2 linked regions of the Tardiphaga sp. 709 genome follow. The protein of the gene in region 1 binds, or shares a complex with, the protein of each later gene. Links are inferred from orthologs where the notes say so. Each region holds a gene or a part of one and is shown in the gene's direction. Other genes may lie near its edges.

The links. The genes of interacting proteins can lie anywhere in the genome.
Region 2: the proteins of RSO67_RS25880 (region 1) and RSO67_RS23605 are in contact, whole or in part, in a solved structure (PDB 1A0O), measured with the Escherichia coli proteins. The link is inferred for Tardiphaga sp. 709 from one-to-one orthologs.

Annotation. Positions count from the first base shown.
Region 1 is NZ_CP135529.1:5,359,708-5,368,156, forward strand. The notes cover bases 2,433-5,685. They hold RSO67_RS25880 (hybrid sensor histidine kinase/response regulator), read left to right. Parts: upstream 2,433-2,758; coding sequence 2,759-5,485; downstream 5,486-5,685. Other genes in these bases: chpT (histidine phosphotransferase ChpT), read left to right, coding at 2,433-2,558; RSO67_RS25885 (chemotaxis protein CheW), read left to right, coding at 5,497-5,685. Outside these bases: RSO67_RS25860 (DUF1134 domain-containing protein), read right to left, coding at 1-288; RSO67_RS25865 (YHS domain-containing (seleno)protein), read left to right, coding at 402-896; 3'(2'),5'-bisphosphate nucleotidase CysQ, read right to left, coding at 904-1,740; more of chpT, read left to right, coding at 1,911-2,432; more of RSO67_RS25885, read left to right, coding at 5,686-5,991; RSO67_RS25890 (PleD family two-component system response regulator), read left to right, coding at 6,037-6,402; RSO67_RS25895 (chemotaxis response regulator protein-glutamate methylesterase), read left to right, coding at 6,506-7,672; RSO67_RS25900 (protein-glutamate O-methyltransferase CheR), read left to right, coding at 7,669-8,449. UniProt on the Escherichia coli protein: Involved in the transmission of sensory signals from the chemoreceptors to the flagellar motors. CheA is autophosphorylated; it can transfer its phosphate group to either CheB or CheY.
Region 2 is NZ_CP135529.1:4,864,178-4,870,310, forward strand. Bases 1,640-4,427 are described here. They hold RSO67_RS23605 (response regulator), read left to right. Parts: upstream 1,640-2,729; coding sequence 2,730-3,125; downstream 3,126-4,427. Other genes in these bases: RSO67_RS23600 (bifunctional riboflavin kinase/FAD synthetase), read right to left, coding at 1,640-2,468; RSO67_RS23610 (TIGR01459 family HAD-type hydrolase), read right to left, coding at 4,249-4,427. In the rest of the region: ileS (isoleucine--tRNA ligase), read right to left, coding at 1-741; RSO67_RS23595 (sugar O-acetyltransferase), read right to left, coding at 940-1,500; more of RSO67_RS23600, read right to left, coding at 1,497-1,639; more of RSO67_RS23610, read right to left, coding at 4,428-5,103; RSO67_RS23615 (EAL domain-containing protein), read right to left, coding at 5,119-6,133. UniProt on the Escherichia coli protein: Involved in the transmission of sensory signals from the chemoreceptors to the flagellar motors.

The DNA of each region.
Region 1 (8,449 bases):
ATAGAGCGTGCCTTCTCCGTAACGCAGGCCTGCCACGATTGCGCCGCTGCCTTCTTCGCCCAGAATATAGCCGTTCGGCAGGCCCCATTGGCTGACGGCCTTTTCGATCACCGAAGCGAGGCCGCGTGAGACGTTGCCGAAAAACCGATGGCCGGCCGTCATGAGTTCTTCGGACCGATAGGTGTCCGGTGCGGCTTGGCCGCGCGGTGGTTGCTGCGCAGAAGCCGGCGAGAAGGCGAGCGTGAACGTGGCTAGCGCGACCGCTGCCAGGCGTGATGCGAAGGTCATGAAAAGAACCCCTGGTATTTCAAATTTGCGACCGCGGCTTTAACCGGATGCTGAGAAGCACGGTTTAACTCTGCAATCATTGTCCCCGACTCCCTATACTATCGGTATCAACTATGACGGCACAACGGCGGGAATTGTCAGGCTGGAGCCGTGGAATTGCCTTGATTCTGCTGCTGGCGGCCGCTCTCTTCCCGGCGGGCGCGCAGGCTGCGACCAGCGAACGCGTGGTCACTGACCGATATACGGGTCTCGCAATCAGCGGTTTCGATCCGGTGGCCTATTTCACCGAAGGCCGCCCGACGCTCGGGCAGCCGGACTTCGAAATGTCGGAAGAGGGCACCGTCTGGCGCTTCCGCAATGAGGGCAACCGCGCCTCCTTCGCCGCGCATCCGGACATCTACGGTCCGCAATTCGGTGGCTATGATCCCGTCGACGTCGCCCGCGGGGTCGCCTTCGCCGGCAATCCGCGTTTGTGGCTCATTACGGGCGAACGCCTTTACCTGTTTGGCCGGGAGGAAACCCGCGACGCCTTTGCTGCGGCACCGGCCAAATATCTGCCCGGCGCGCGCAAGCGCTGGCCGGGTGTGCAGGATATCCTGGCGAAATAATGCGGGTTCAGCCGCGCGCGCTCACGGTGGGGTCACCCCAGGCGATGAATTCCGGCACGATGAAGTCTTTCCGGTCGCCGCCGAAGCGAACCGCCTTGCCAAAGGTGTCCGTCACCTTGCCGCCTGCAGCCACCACCACGGCATGGCCCGCGGCCACATCCCACTCACAGGTCGGCGCCAACCGCGGATAGATGTCGGCCTGGCCCTCGGCCACGCGGCAGAATTTCAGCGCCGAGCCGAACTCCTGTCTGACAGCACCGGGGCGGCTGGCGATGAAAGCCTCGGTTCGCTGGTCGCCATGGGACCGGCTGACCGCAGCGGTCCATGCCGCGCCCGGAGCGGGCGCCGCGCGGGTCTGGATCGGTGTGACCTTGCGGATGGACAGGTCTGGTGCGAGTTCGACACGTTCGGCGCCGCGGCCGACCAGCCCGCGCCAGATCAGCCCGAGGGCTGGGGCACCGACAATACCCAGTAGCGGAGTGCCATCGACGATCAGGGCGATGTTGACGGTGAACTCCTGGCGGCCGGCGACGAATTCCTTGGTGCCGTCGAGCGGGTCGATCAGGAACAGGGTGCCGGCATAGGGGGGCGTGGCGAGATGCAGGCGCTCTTCGGACAGCGACGGGATTCCCGGAAACAGCCGGGCCAGTCCTTCGCCGATCACATGGTCGGCTGCGAGATCGGCTTCGGTCACGGGCGAGCCGTCGGCCTTGCCGTCGACCGTCATGACATTGCGGTTGACCTTGAGGATGGCGGCGCCGGCCTGTGCGGCGAGCTCGGTCAGCGGCTCCATCAGGGTGGCAGCCCGCGCGGCATCCATGCGAGGTCGCGAATCATCCGTCATCGACTAGCCTTCATCCCCTGCATGTCATCCCCGTTCATTTCTACGCGTGGGCGTTGCACCGGTGGACTGTGCCAGCCTTGTTGTGGTCGCGCCACCATCTGCGGTGTATCTAACCGTAAAGCAAATGCTTGATTCGCCGTTCATTCTGTGTGGCCCCAGGAGCGCATTTCATGTCCGACACTCCCACGCCAGGTCCGGCCCCCGATGCCCTTGAACTCGCGGCATTGCTCTGTTCGCGGGTCTGCCACGACCTGATCAGCCCCGTGGGCGCCATCGTCAACGGGCTCGAAGTGCTCGACGACAATCCCAAGCCGGAAGACAAGGAATTCGCGCTCGATCTGATCCGGAAGAGCGCCAAGACCGCATCGGCCCGCCTGCAATTCTGCCGGCTCGCCTTCGGCGCCGCCGGCTCGGCCGGCGCGCAGATCGATCTCGGCGACGCGCAGACCATGTCGCGCGGTCATCTTGAAGACGCCAAGACCAAGATCGAATGGAATCTGCCGCGGCTTCTGCTGCCGAAGAACAAGGTCAAGCTGCTGCTCAACATGCTGGTCATCGCGCAGCAGACGATCCCGCGCGGCGGCGTGCTCAAGATCGATGGCATCGGCGAAGGTGAGCCGCAGGGTTTCAAGATCACCGCTGCAGGCCTCAACGCACGCCTGCCGCAGGCCATCGTCGATATGCTGGCCTCGGAACAAGTTGGCAGCATCGATGCCCATGCCGTGCAGCCTTACTACACGCGGCTCCTGGCGCAGGCTTGCGGCCTCAAGGTGACCTTGGTGCCCGAAGGCGACGCCATTGTCGTCACCGCGATCTGATCGCAAACTCATTCAACTCTTAATGAACTCTTTACGAGTCCGCCGTTTGGCGGGCTCGTACGCGTGCGTGCATATAGCTAAATGTCGCATTCATTGTTTTTGGGAATGCTCAACTAATATTAAACGCTTTGCGGGGAAAGTAGCCAGACTTCGAAAGGCGTAGCGAAAGTCGCGAGCCTGGAGTGTGAAGGCCTATTTTCATGGATGATCTTCTCCGCGAGTTTTTGACGGAAACCAACGAGAGCCTGGATACGGTTGACAATCAGCTGGTCCGTTTCGAACAGGACCCGAATAACGCGAAAATTCTCGATAATATTTTTCGCCTGGTTCACACCATCAAGGGCACGTGCGGATTTCTCGGACTGCCCCGTCTCGAAGCCCTGGCCCACGCCGCCGAGACATTGATGGGCAAATTCCGCGATGGAATGCCGGTCACCGGAGAAGCGGTTACGCTCATCCTGACCACGATCGATCGCATCAAGGAAATCCTCGGTCAGCTCGAAGCCACGGAAGCGGAGCCTGAAGGCGTCGACGAGGATCTGATTGGCGAACTGCATCACATGGTCGAAAAAGGCATGGAATCGATGACGGAATCTGCTCCTCCGATCGCACCGGAAGCGCCTGTCGTGGCCGAGTCGGCCCCGTTGGTCGTTCCGACCTTGGAGCGTGAATTGCGCCCAGGCGAAGTCTCGCTCGAAGAGCTTGAGCGCGCCTTCCAGGAAACCGCCATCGAAGTGGCACCGCCCGTAGCAGCTGCAGCGCCTGCAGCGCCCGTCGCGCCGCCGGCTCCGGTTGCTGAAAAGCCCGCCGCGCCGAAGGCTGCTGCTCCGAAGCCTGCCGCCAAGAAGACTGCAGTCGAGGTCGACCAGCCAGAAGCCGACAAGGTCGCGAACCAGTCGATCCGCGTGAACGTCGACACGCTCGAACATCTGATGACCATGGTCTCCGAGCTGGTGCTGACCCGCAACCAGCTGCTGGAAATCAGCCGTCGTCACGAAGACACCGAATTCAAGGTGCCGCTGCAGCGCCTGTCCACCGTGACGGCCGAACTGCAGGACGGCGTCATGAAGACCCGCATGCAGCCGATCGGCAATGCCTGGCAGAAGCTGCCGCGTATCGTGCGCGATCTGGCCGGCGAACTCGGTAAGCAGATCGAACTCGAGATGCACGGCGCCGATACCGAACTCGATCGCCAGGTGCTCGACCTGATCAAGGATCCGCTCACCCACATGGTGCGCAACTCGGCGGATCACGGCCTCGAAACGCCGGCCGAGCGCGCTGCCGAAGGCAAGCCGGAGCAGGGCACGATCCGTCTGTCCGCCTATCATGAAGGCGGCCACATTCTGATCTGTATCGCCGACAACGGCCGTGGCCTCAACACCGAGCGGATCAAGGCGAAGGCGATCTCGAACGGTCTGGCCACCGAAGCCGATATCGAGAAGATGTCGGAAGCCCAGATCCACAAGTTCATCTTCGCGCCGGGCTTCTCGACTGCTGCTGCAATTACCAGCGTCTCCGGCCGCGGCGTCGGCATGGACGTGGTGCGCACCAATATCGATCAGATCGGCGGCACCATCGACATCAAGTCGGTGGCCGGCGAGGGTTCCAGCGTCACCATCAAGATCCCGCTCACGCTGGCCATCGTGTCCGCGCTGATCGTCGAAGCCGGTGGTGATCGCTTCGCGATCCCGCAGCTCGCGGTCGTCGAACTGGTGCGTGCGCGCGCCAATTCCGAACATCGCATCGAGCGCATCAAGGACACCCCGGTGCTCCGTCTGCGCAACAAGCTGCTGCCGCTGATGCATCTGAAGAAGCTGCTGCAGATCGATGACGGCTCGTCGGCCGATCCGGAGAACGGCTTCATCGTCGTGACCCAGGTGGGCAACCAGACCTTCGGCATCGTCGTCGATGGCGTCTTCCACACCGAAGAAATCGTCGTCAAGCCGATGTCCACCAAGCTCCGTCACATCGGTATGTTCTCCGGCAACACCATCCTGGGCGATGGCGCGGTGATCATGATCGTCGATCCGAACGGCATCGCGCAGGAGCTTGGTGCTCTGGCATCCAACGCTCACGAGATCGCCGACGAGAACGCCGCAATGCGCGCGATGAATGCAGAACAGCTGACATCGTTGCTCGTGTTCCGCGCCGGCTCGGCACAACCGAAGGCCGTGCCGCTCGGTCTCGTCACGCGTCTGGAAGAAGTGGGTGTTGACAAGGTCGAGCTGTCGAACGGCCGCTACATGGTCCAGTACCGCGATCAGCTGATGCCGCTGGTGCAGATGGAAGGCGTGACCGTCCGTACGTCGGGTACCCAGCCGATCCTCGTTTTTGCAGACGACGGCCGCTCGATGGGTCTCGTCGTCGACGAAATCGTCGATATCGTCGAAGAGCGCCTGCATATCGAAGTGGCCAGCGGTCGCGAGGGGATCCTCGGCTCGGCTGTCATCAAGGGTCTCGCGACCGAAGTGATCGACGTCGGTCACTTCCTGCCGATGGCTTTCGCCGATTGGTTCTCGCGTAAGGAAATGCGTGTCTCGGCAACCGCCCAATCGGTGCTGCTGGTCGACGACTCCGCCTTCTTCCGCAACATGCTCTCGCCCGTGCTCAAGGCTGCCGGCTACAAGGTGCGCGTCGCCACCAACGCCCAGGAAGGCTTGTCATTCCTGCGCTCGGGGCAGGAGGTCGACGTGATCCTCACCGACATCGAAATGCCGGACATGAACGGCTTCGAATTCGCCGAGACCATCCGTGCGGATCAGAAACTCAGCCACACACCGATCATCGCTCTCTCGGCGATGATCTCTCCGGCTGCCATCGAGCGCGGTCGCCTCGCAGGCTTCCATGACTACGTCGCCAAGTTCGATCGCCCCGGCCTGATCGCGGCGCTCAAAGAACAGACCACTGAAGTTCGTCAGGCTGCGTGAGGGAAATCGCAATGACCACCACCACTACTGCCACCACGACGACCAAGGCTCCGATCGCCGACGGTGCAATCACCGAATACGTGACCACCATGATCGGTGGACAGCTGTTCGGCATGCCGATCTCGCGCGTCCAGGACGTGTTCATGCCGGAGCGCCTGACCCGCGTGCCGCTGTCCTCCAGCGATGTCGCCGGTGTGCTTAATCTGCGCGGTCGAATTGTGACCGCGATCGACATGCGCTCGCGTCTCGGCCTGCCGAAGAACGAAGACGGCAAGCCGCCGATGGCGGTGGGCGTTGATCTCCGCGGTGAATCCTACGGCTTGCTGATCGACTCGATCGGCGAAGTCCTGAAGCTCGCCGATGAGAGCCGTGAAGTGAATCCGGTCAATCTGGATCCCCGGATGGCCAAGATGGCCGATGGTGTCCATCGTCTCGATGGCCAGCTGATGGTTGTGCTCGACGTCGATCGTATTCTTGAAATCTCGCCCGACAAGCTGGCCGCCTAAGACCAGCACTTGGACAATTTTGTCCGCGGTGGAAATGAGGCTCACATGAAGACATGTCTGGTTGTCGATGACTCCAGTGTCATCCGTAAGGTCGCCCGTCGGATTCTCGAAGGTCTCGATTTCGAGATCACCGAAGCTGAAGACGGCGAGAAAGCGCTCGAAATCTGCAAGCAGAACTTGCCGGACGCTGTTTTGCTTGATTGGAACATGCCGGTGATGGATGGTTACGAATTCCTGCGTAACCTGCGCCGCATGCCTGGCGGCGATGTTCCGAAGGTCGTGTTCTGCACGACCGAGAACGACGTGGCCCACATCGCGCGCGCTCTGCATGCCGGCGCGAACGAATACATCATGAAACCGTTCGACAAGGAAATCGTGTCGGCGAAGTTTCAGGAAGTTGGCCTGATCTAACTTTCACGCCGGAATTGCGTATTCCACTTCCGGCGCCTGCCTTTTTGTTTGTGCATTTGTTTTGTCAGTGCATTTGTCGCGTTGTGTTGCGTCCGGTGAGTTCATGAGTGTTGATGTGATAAGTCCTCCTGTCGTCGATTCGCGGTATGAACCACTGCGAGTCATGGTGGTGGACGACTCTGTCGTCATTCGCGGCCTGATTTCGCGCTGGATCGAAGCCGAGCCGGATATGTCGGTCGCGGCCTCACTTCGCACCGGTCTCGATGCTGTCAACCAGATCGAACGTATCAATCCCGACGTTGCCATTCTCGATATCGAAATGCCGGAGCTCGACGGCATTTCGGCGCTGCCGCAGCTGCTGGCGAAAAAGCGCAACCTCATCATCATCATGGCGTCGACGCTGACCCGCCGCAACGCGGAGATCAGCTTCAAGGCGATGTCGCTCGGCGCCGCCGATTACATTCCGAAACCGGAGAGCACCCGGGAAATTTCCGCTGCCGACGTCTTCAAGCATGACCTGCTGCAGAAGATCCGTCATCTTGGCGCGAAGGTTCGGCGCCTGAAGTCAGCGACGACGCCGTCCATCGTGCCGGCTCCCGCGGCGCGCGACGCTGCGCCGTCTTTCAAGTCCGTGTCATCCGTCGCCGCGCAGGCGCAGCTCGTGAAGCGTCCCTTCAGCGCCACGATGCCACGCGCGCTGCTGATCGGTTCGTCCACGGGCGGGCCGCAGGCCCTGATGACGCTGGTTGCCGAAATCGGCGCCGTGATCGACAAGGTGCCTGTTCTGATCACGCAGCACATGCCGCCGACCTTCACGACCATTCTCGCCGAACATCTCGCCCGGGCCAGCAAGCGTCCGGCTCGCGAAGGTGTCGATGGTGAACTCGTCAAGGCCGGTCAGATCTATCTCGCGCCGGGCGGCAAGCATATGCGCGCAGTCAAGCAGGGCGCCAACATCGCCATCGCGCTCGATGACGGTCCGCCGGTGAACTTCTGCAAGCCTGCTGTCGATCCGCTGTTCACGTCTGCCATCGACGTCTGGCACGGCGCCATTCTCGCCGTCGTGTTGACAGGCATGGGCTCGGACGGCATGCGCGGCGGCAAGGATATCGTTGCCGCCGGCGGCAACGTCATCGCGCAGGACGAAGCATCGAGCGTGGTGTGGGGTATGCCCGGCGCTGCCGCCAATGCGGGCATCTGCTCGGCTATCCTGCCGCTCAATCAGATCGGTTCGAAAGTGGTTCGTCTTTTCTCGGGAGATCGGTCATGACACCGGCAGACTATGATTTCCTGCGCAAGTTTCTGAAGGAGCGTTCGGGTCTCGATCTGTCTGCTGACAAGCAGTATCTGGTCGAAAGCCGGTTGATGCCGCTCGCACGCAAGGCCAACCTGTCGGGTCTTGAAGAGCTGGTGCAGAAGATCAAGAACGGCGCAGCCACGCTCGCGTCCGACGTGGTCGAAGCGATGACCACCAACGAAACCTTCTTCTTCCGCGATAAGGTCCCGTTCGACCATCTGCGCGATGTCGTGCTGCCGGAGATGATCCAGGCGCGCGCGGCCCGCAAGAGCCTGCGGATCTGGTGTGCGGCGGCGTCGACCGGTCAGGAGCCGTATTCGATCGCGATGACGATCAAGGAAATGAGCGCCCAGCTCGCCGGATGGCGGATCGAGATTATCGGTACCGACATCTCGCAGCAGGTGCTCGAGAAGTCGAAGTCGGGCATCTACACTCAGTTCGAAGTCCAGCGCGGATTGCCGATCCAGCTGCTGGTCAAATACTTCAAGCAGACCGGCGAAATGTGGCAGATCAATCCGGAGATCCGGTCGATGATCCAGTACAAGCCGCTCAATCTGCTTCAGGACTTCTCCAGCATGGGCAAGTTCGACATCATCTTCTGCCGCAACGTGCTGATCTATTTCGATCAGGAGATGAAGACGCAGATCTTTGGTCGTCTGGCCAAGTGCACGGAGCCCGATGGCTTCCTGGCGCTGGGCGCCGCAGAGACCGTTGTCGGTCTGACCGACGCGTTCAAGCCGCATGCCGACA
Region 2 (6,133 bases), 500 kb from region 1 along the record:
GATCACCACTGCGGCCTTGGCGAGGCGGCCGAATTCGGCGGCGACCGGGAATTTCACCCACACCGCATCCGACGTGTAGTCCTCATATTCGACTTCGGCTTCGGCCAGCGCGGTCTTTTCCACCACGCTCCACATCACAGGCTTCGAGCCGCGATACAGCGTGCCATTGGCCGCGAACTTCATCAGCTCGCGCGCGATCTGCGCCTCGGCGAAATAGTCCATGGTGGCGTAGCGGCCGGCCCAGTCGCCGATGATGCCGAGGCGCTTGAATTCCTCGCGCTGGATGTCGAGCCACTTGTTGGCATAGGCACGGCATTCCTGGCGGAACGCGATCATCGCCGCGCCGTCCTTGAAGTTCGGCTTGGTCTTGCCCTTGGAGCGGTAGTTCTCTTCCTCGATCTTCCACTCGATCGGCAGGCCGTGACAGTCCCAGCCCGGCACGTAATTCGAGTCGAAGCCCAGCATCTGCTGGCTCTTGGTCACCACGTCCTTGAGGATCTTGTTGAGCGCATGCCCGATATGGATGTTGCCGTTCGCATAGGGCGGGCCGTCATGCAGCACGAATTTCGGCTTGCCCTTCGCGGTCTCGCGGAGCTTGCCGTAGAGGTCGATCTCGTTCCAGCGCGCCAGCATTTTCGGCTCGCTGGTCGGCAGGCCTGCGCGCATCGGAAATTCGGTCTGCGGCAAATAGAGGGTCTTGGAATAGTCGTGGGCTTCGGACTTGGTGGGCTTCTCGGACATGGGGGCTCTGGCTTGCTCGAAATGGCGCTGAAACGCGTGAAAACGCGATGAAACTGGACGGTCCCGGTCTTGCGCCGAGCGAAGCTCAGGCGGAAGCCGGGCCGATAATGCTTATGATGGGGCGCCGTGCAGACATCCGGCACTCAATAGCAGCCGGAACAGGGATCGCAAAGCGTCCTAACGGGGTTTTGACGCCGATCAGGCCTGCTTGCCGATTGGCCGGGCGGGATTGCCTGCCACGGTCTGGTTCGGGGCGACGTCCCGGGTCACCACGCTGCCGGCCCCGATCACCGCGCCGTCACCGATGGTCACGCCGGGCACGATGATGGCCCCGCCGCCGATCCAGACATCGGCGCCGATTTTGACCGGCCGGCCGAATTCCAGTCCGCTGCGGCGGGTCTCGGCGTCGCGGGGATGGTCGGCAGCGTAGATCTGCACGGCCGGGCCGATTTGCGTCCGGTCGCCGATGGAGACCTCGACGATGTCCAGGATCACGCAGTTGAAATTCAGGAAAACATTGTCGCCGAGATGGATGTTGTAGCCGTAGTCGCAGAAGAACGGCGGTCGGATGACGCAGTCGGCGCCGACTTTGCCGAAATGCTCGGCGAGCAGTGTCCGTCGTTCGGCCACAGGCCGGTCCAATTGCGCGTTGTATTTCGCGAGCCAGGCCTTGTTGGCCTTCTCGTCAGCGACCAGCTCGGGGCTGCCGGGGCGATAGAGTTCGCCCGCCAGCATTTTCTGCTTTTCGGTCCTGGTCAGTCGATGTCTCCCAGTTTCGGAAACGCATCCGGTGCGGCTGCCAGCGCGGCCCGCGCTTTGGTGCTGTCGTCGTCCATCTGGCGGATCAGCGGTTCGATGCCCTCGAATTTCATTTCATCGCGGATGAAGGCAATGAAGGCGACGTCCAGTGTCTGGCCGTAAAGGTCGCCCTTGAAGTCGAACAGGAACACTTCGAGCAGAGGCGCGCCGTTGTCGAAGGTCGGGCGGCGGCCGAACGACGCAACGCCGTCGAAGCGCTCGTTTCCACGGCCAACCCGCACGGCGTAGATGCCGTGCTTGAGGCCGCAATTGGTATTCAGGCGGATATTGGCGGTGGGATAGCCGAGGTCGCGGCCGAGCTTATTGCCGTGGATGATTTCGCCAGTAATGAACCACGGCCCGTTCAGCATCTCCGTGGCCTCGGTCACCTGGCCCTCGGCCAAGGCCATGCGGATCGCCGTCGATGACACCGGGCGCTCATCGATGTCGATATGCGGCTGCACATCGACCTCGATGCCGAGCCGCGGGGCTTCATTCACCAGCAGGCTGGGCGAACCGACGCGGCCTTTGCCGAAATGAAAGTCATAGCCGACGGCGATGCCGCTGATGCCGAGACGCTCAATGAGATCGTGGTGAATGAAGTCTTGCGCCGTGGTGCTGGCGCGTCCCTTGTCGAAGGTCATGACGACGGCGCCGGCGAGGCCGGTTCCTGCCAGCAGGCGCAGCTTGGCGGCTTCGTCGGAGAGCCGGAACTGCGGCGTGTTCGGGCTGAAGAAACTGCGCGGATGCGGCTCGAAGGTCACCGCCAAAGCGCTTGTTTTATGCAGTTCCGCCATGCGTAACGCAGCACCGATGACGGCGCGGTGGCCGAGATGGACACCGTCGAAATTACCCATTGCCACGACGCATCCGCGCGGGATGGCATTGGCAGGCGTTGTGTCGCGGATCACGCTGAAAGCAGTCGTCATGATTGGATTCGTTGGTGGTTTTGGCGGGTGAGGGACCGTGGCGCGCCCACCACGTCGAAGTCAAGCGAAGGTAAAATCGGCTTTCTTCTCGAATTTGACGAATTTCGCGCCATGGGGCGGTTAACTGGAAATTTAACCCACCCTGCTAATTCTTGCCCCAAGCCGCGGACAGCAATACTCGCCAATCCCGGTTGGAACGGTTTGCCTGACGGCAAATATCATTTTTTTGCATTTGCGTATCGTGCCTCAGGGGGAATGAAGATGGCGGTTGATTTGTCGATGACGGTGCTGGTGGTGGACGATTACAACACCATGATCCGCATCATTCGCAATCTTCTGAAGCAGCTTGGTTTCGAACACATCGACGATGCCAGCGATGGTTCGATGGCGCTGGAAAAGATGCGCACCAAGAAGTATGGCCTGGTGATTTCAGACTGGAACATGGAGCCGATGACGGGCTACGACCTGCTCAAGGAAGTCCGCGCCGACCCCAACCTGTCGCAGACCCCTTTCATCATGATCACGGCAGAATCCAAGACCGAGAACGTGATTGCCGCCAAGAAGGCCGGCGTGAACAACTACATCGTCAAGCCGTTCAACGCGGCGACGCTGAAGACCAAGATCGAAGCCGTGTTCCCCGACACCGTGCCGGCGTAAGCCGCGCAGCTTCGCACAGAGCTTTCGAGTTTCGCAATGCCCGGCCTCGTGCCGGGCGTTTTGCGTTTCGGCTCCCTCTGTTATTCCGGGGTGTGCGTCGCCGGCGAAGCCGGCAGAGCGCGAACCTCAGCCGCTCCACGAGAGTGGCGGGGAATCCCGATCCAAGCTCGTCATTCCGGGGCGCAAAGGACCGCGAAGCGGGCCGGCGCGAACCCGGAATCCCGGAGTGTTTCGCGCTGAACAGGTCAGGATTCCGGGTTCGTCCGCGCGAAGGCGCGCAGCCGCCCCGGAAAGACAGTGTGAGGCGGCAAATAGCGCCTAAACATTTTTTCCTACCTCCCGTTGACAATATACCTATAAAGTTTATATTCCACTTCGTCCTGCCCCACCGAGAGGGGCGATCGCGATCGTCACGTTCGCGGGGTGGGATGCGGTGGACGCCGGAGATGCGGCGTCGCGCGGTTCATGGATGACGTCTGTCTTCGGGCAGGACGGATCTGCGCCAGCACTGCCACTGGCAAGGAGACGGCCGACCTTGGGATGGAAAGACCCCTGGACAGTGTGACGGACGACCAACTCGAAACGCGTCCGGCTTACTCGCTTGAGGCTCCCTGTCCCTCCGCCGTGGGACCATCATTTTGGTGATCGGACCGTTCGCCAAGGCAAAGTGCAAGCAGGCTGAAAAAACACCGTATGCGGAACGTCGGGCACTCGCTCGACGCCTCCGAAAGTCCTGATGCACTCACACTTGCGGAAGACCGCATTCGCATCAGGCCCAAGGGTGCAACGGGCACCCGGCGTTCCGCACGCCCTCTCACAGGAGGGCGGGAATGCAAGCGACGACGGCGCCCCCGCGCCGCAAACAATGGGGGCGATGACGCATGTCTGAAGCACCGTGGCTGTTTGACAGTTAAATCCGTGAAGACGTGACGCGCGAACGCTCAACACAAACGCCGTCATGCCCGGCGCATGCCGGGTATCCACGCCTTAGTCACACATGAAGGAAGACGTGGATGGCCGGGTCAAGCCCGGCCATGACGTGGGGAGAAGCCTGGGATCATTGCGAAGCTCGCTTTGCGCCATCCGGCCATGACGAGAGCGTCATCCCATTCTATGTTTCAGCTCACCACTTCAATTCGCGCATCAGCGCTTTCGGTGGATGGCCGAACAGTTCCTTCACTTCCGCGGCGCCCATCTGTTCGATGCCTTCGAAATCGCCGGCATGGATGCCGCGGGTGACGAACAACAGGTCGATGCTATAGGCATGCGCGCCGGCGAGGTCGGTGCGCACGGAATCGCCGATCGCCAGCACGCGATCCAGCGCCGTGTCCTTGCCGCGCTTTGTTTTGGCCAGCGCCATGGCCTGATCGTAGATCGGCCGATGCGGCTTGCCGTAGAAGATCACCTCGCCGCCCATCTCGCGATACAGTTCAGCGACCGCGCCGGCGCAGTAGATCAAGCGGTCGCCGCGTTCGACGATGATGTCGGGATTGGCGCAGACGAGCGTCAGCTTGCGCGCCAGTGCTTGTTGCATCATGTCGCGATAGTCGTCGGCGGATTCGGTCTCGTCGTCGAACAATCCGCTGCAGACGATGTAGTCGGCCTGTTCGAGCGGCGTGAGCTTCACATCGAGGCCGCGATGGATCGAACTGTCGCGGTCCGGCCCGATCAGATACATCGCCTGACCCGGCCGGCCGGCGACGAAATTGCGTGTGAGGTCACCTGACGAGACGATGGCGTCATAGGTGTCGTCGGCGACGCCGAGCTTGCGCAACTGCCGCTGCACGGAGTCGGCGGGGCGCGGCGCATTGGTGATCATGATCACCGTGCCGCCCTTGGCGCGAAACGTATGCAACGCCTCGCAGGCTTCGGGGAACGACTCGAGGCCGTTATGGACGACGCCCCAGATGTCGCTGAGGACGACATCGACATTGCCCGTGAGATCGCGCAAGCGCTCGGCGAAACGTAGTGTGGTCATTGGGTTGAGGGCCGTTCAGTTCGGGCCGGTGGCGCGGCGCGCCAGCGCGGCATTGCCGGTGGAGCGCGGCGGCTCAGGCCGCGCAGGCGTGGTTGGGGCAGAGATCGCTGGGCCATTGGGGTTCGTGGGGGCCTTGGCAAGTTCCCTAGCGGGTTCCTTGGTAGCAGGATTTGGCGCACCACCATTGGCCGGCGTTTCCGGCCGGAGCGGGCGGGGCGCCGCGAACAGGAAGCCTTGCCCGAACCGGACGTCGAAGTCGAGCAGGTCGACCACGGCCCGTTCGCCCTCGATTCGCTCGGCGATCAGGTCGATTCCGAACCTGCCGAGCAGGTCGGAGAGATCGGCGGGGTGAATGTCGGAATTCGACGTCTGCTTGGGGTCGAGCAGGAGTGCTGCCGGTACCTTGATAAAGCGCACGCCACGATCGGCGAGGTCGCGCGGCTCGATCCGCAAATCCGTGACGTGATCGATGGAGAAGCGGTAGCCGCGCTGGGCGAGGGCGGCGAGATGCTCGCTCTCGATCGGGCCGAGATTGCGGAACACGTTCTGCTTGAATTCCAGCACGAAGGATGGCGCCAGCGCGCGATTGGCTTCGAGAAAGTCGATGCATTGCGCGAAAGTTTCGGCATTCGACAGGGTTGCGCCGGCCATGTTGCAGAACACGCCGACATCCTTGTTGCGCACCATCAGGCGGCGCAGCACCTGCATGCAGCGCAGCAGCACGATGTGGTCGATCTGGCCCATCAGGCCTGCGGCTTCTGCGGGACCGATGAACTCGTCGGCGGTGATTACCTGATCCTTGTCGTCGCGCAGCCGGGTCATCGCCTCGTAGAAGCGCACCTTGCGCTGCGGCAGCGTGACCATCGGCTGCAGATAGATGTCGATGCGGTTGTCGGCGATGGCATCCTTCACCATGGCGGTGAACTGCGCATTGTCGCGCGCCGGCTTTGCCTCCGGCTTGACGACGATGGCGGGCGCCGTCGGTGTCACGGTGTCTTCGGCGACCTCGACGGCGGGCGGCACATCGGCA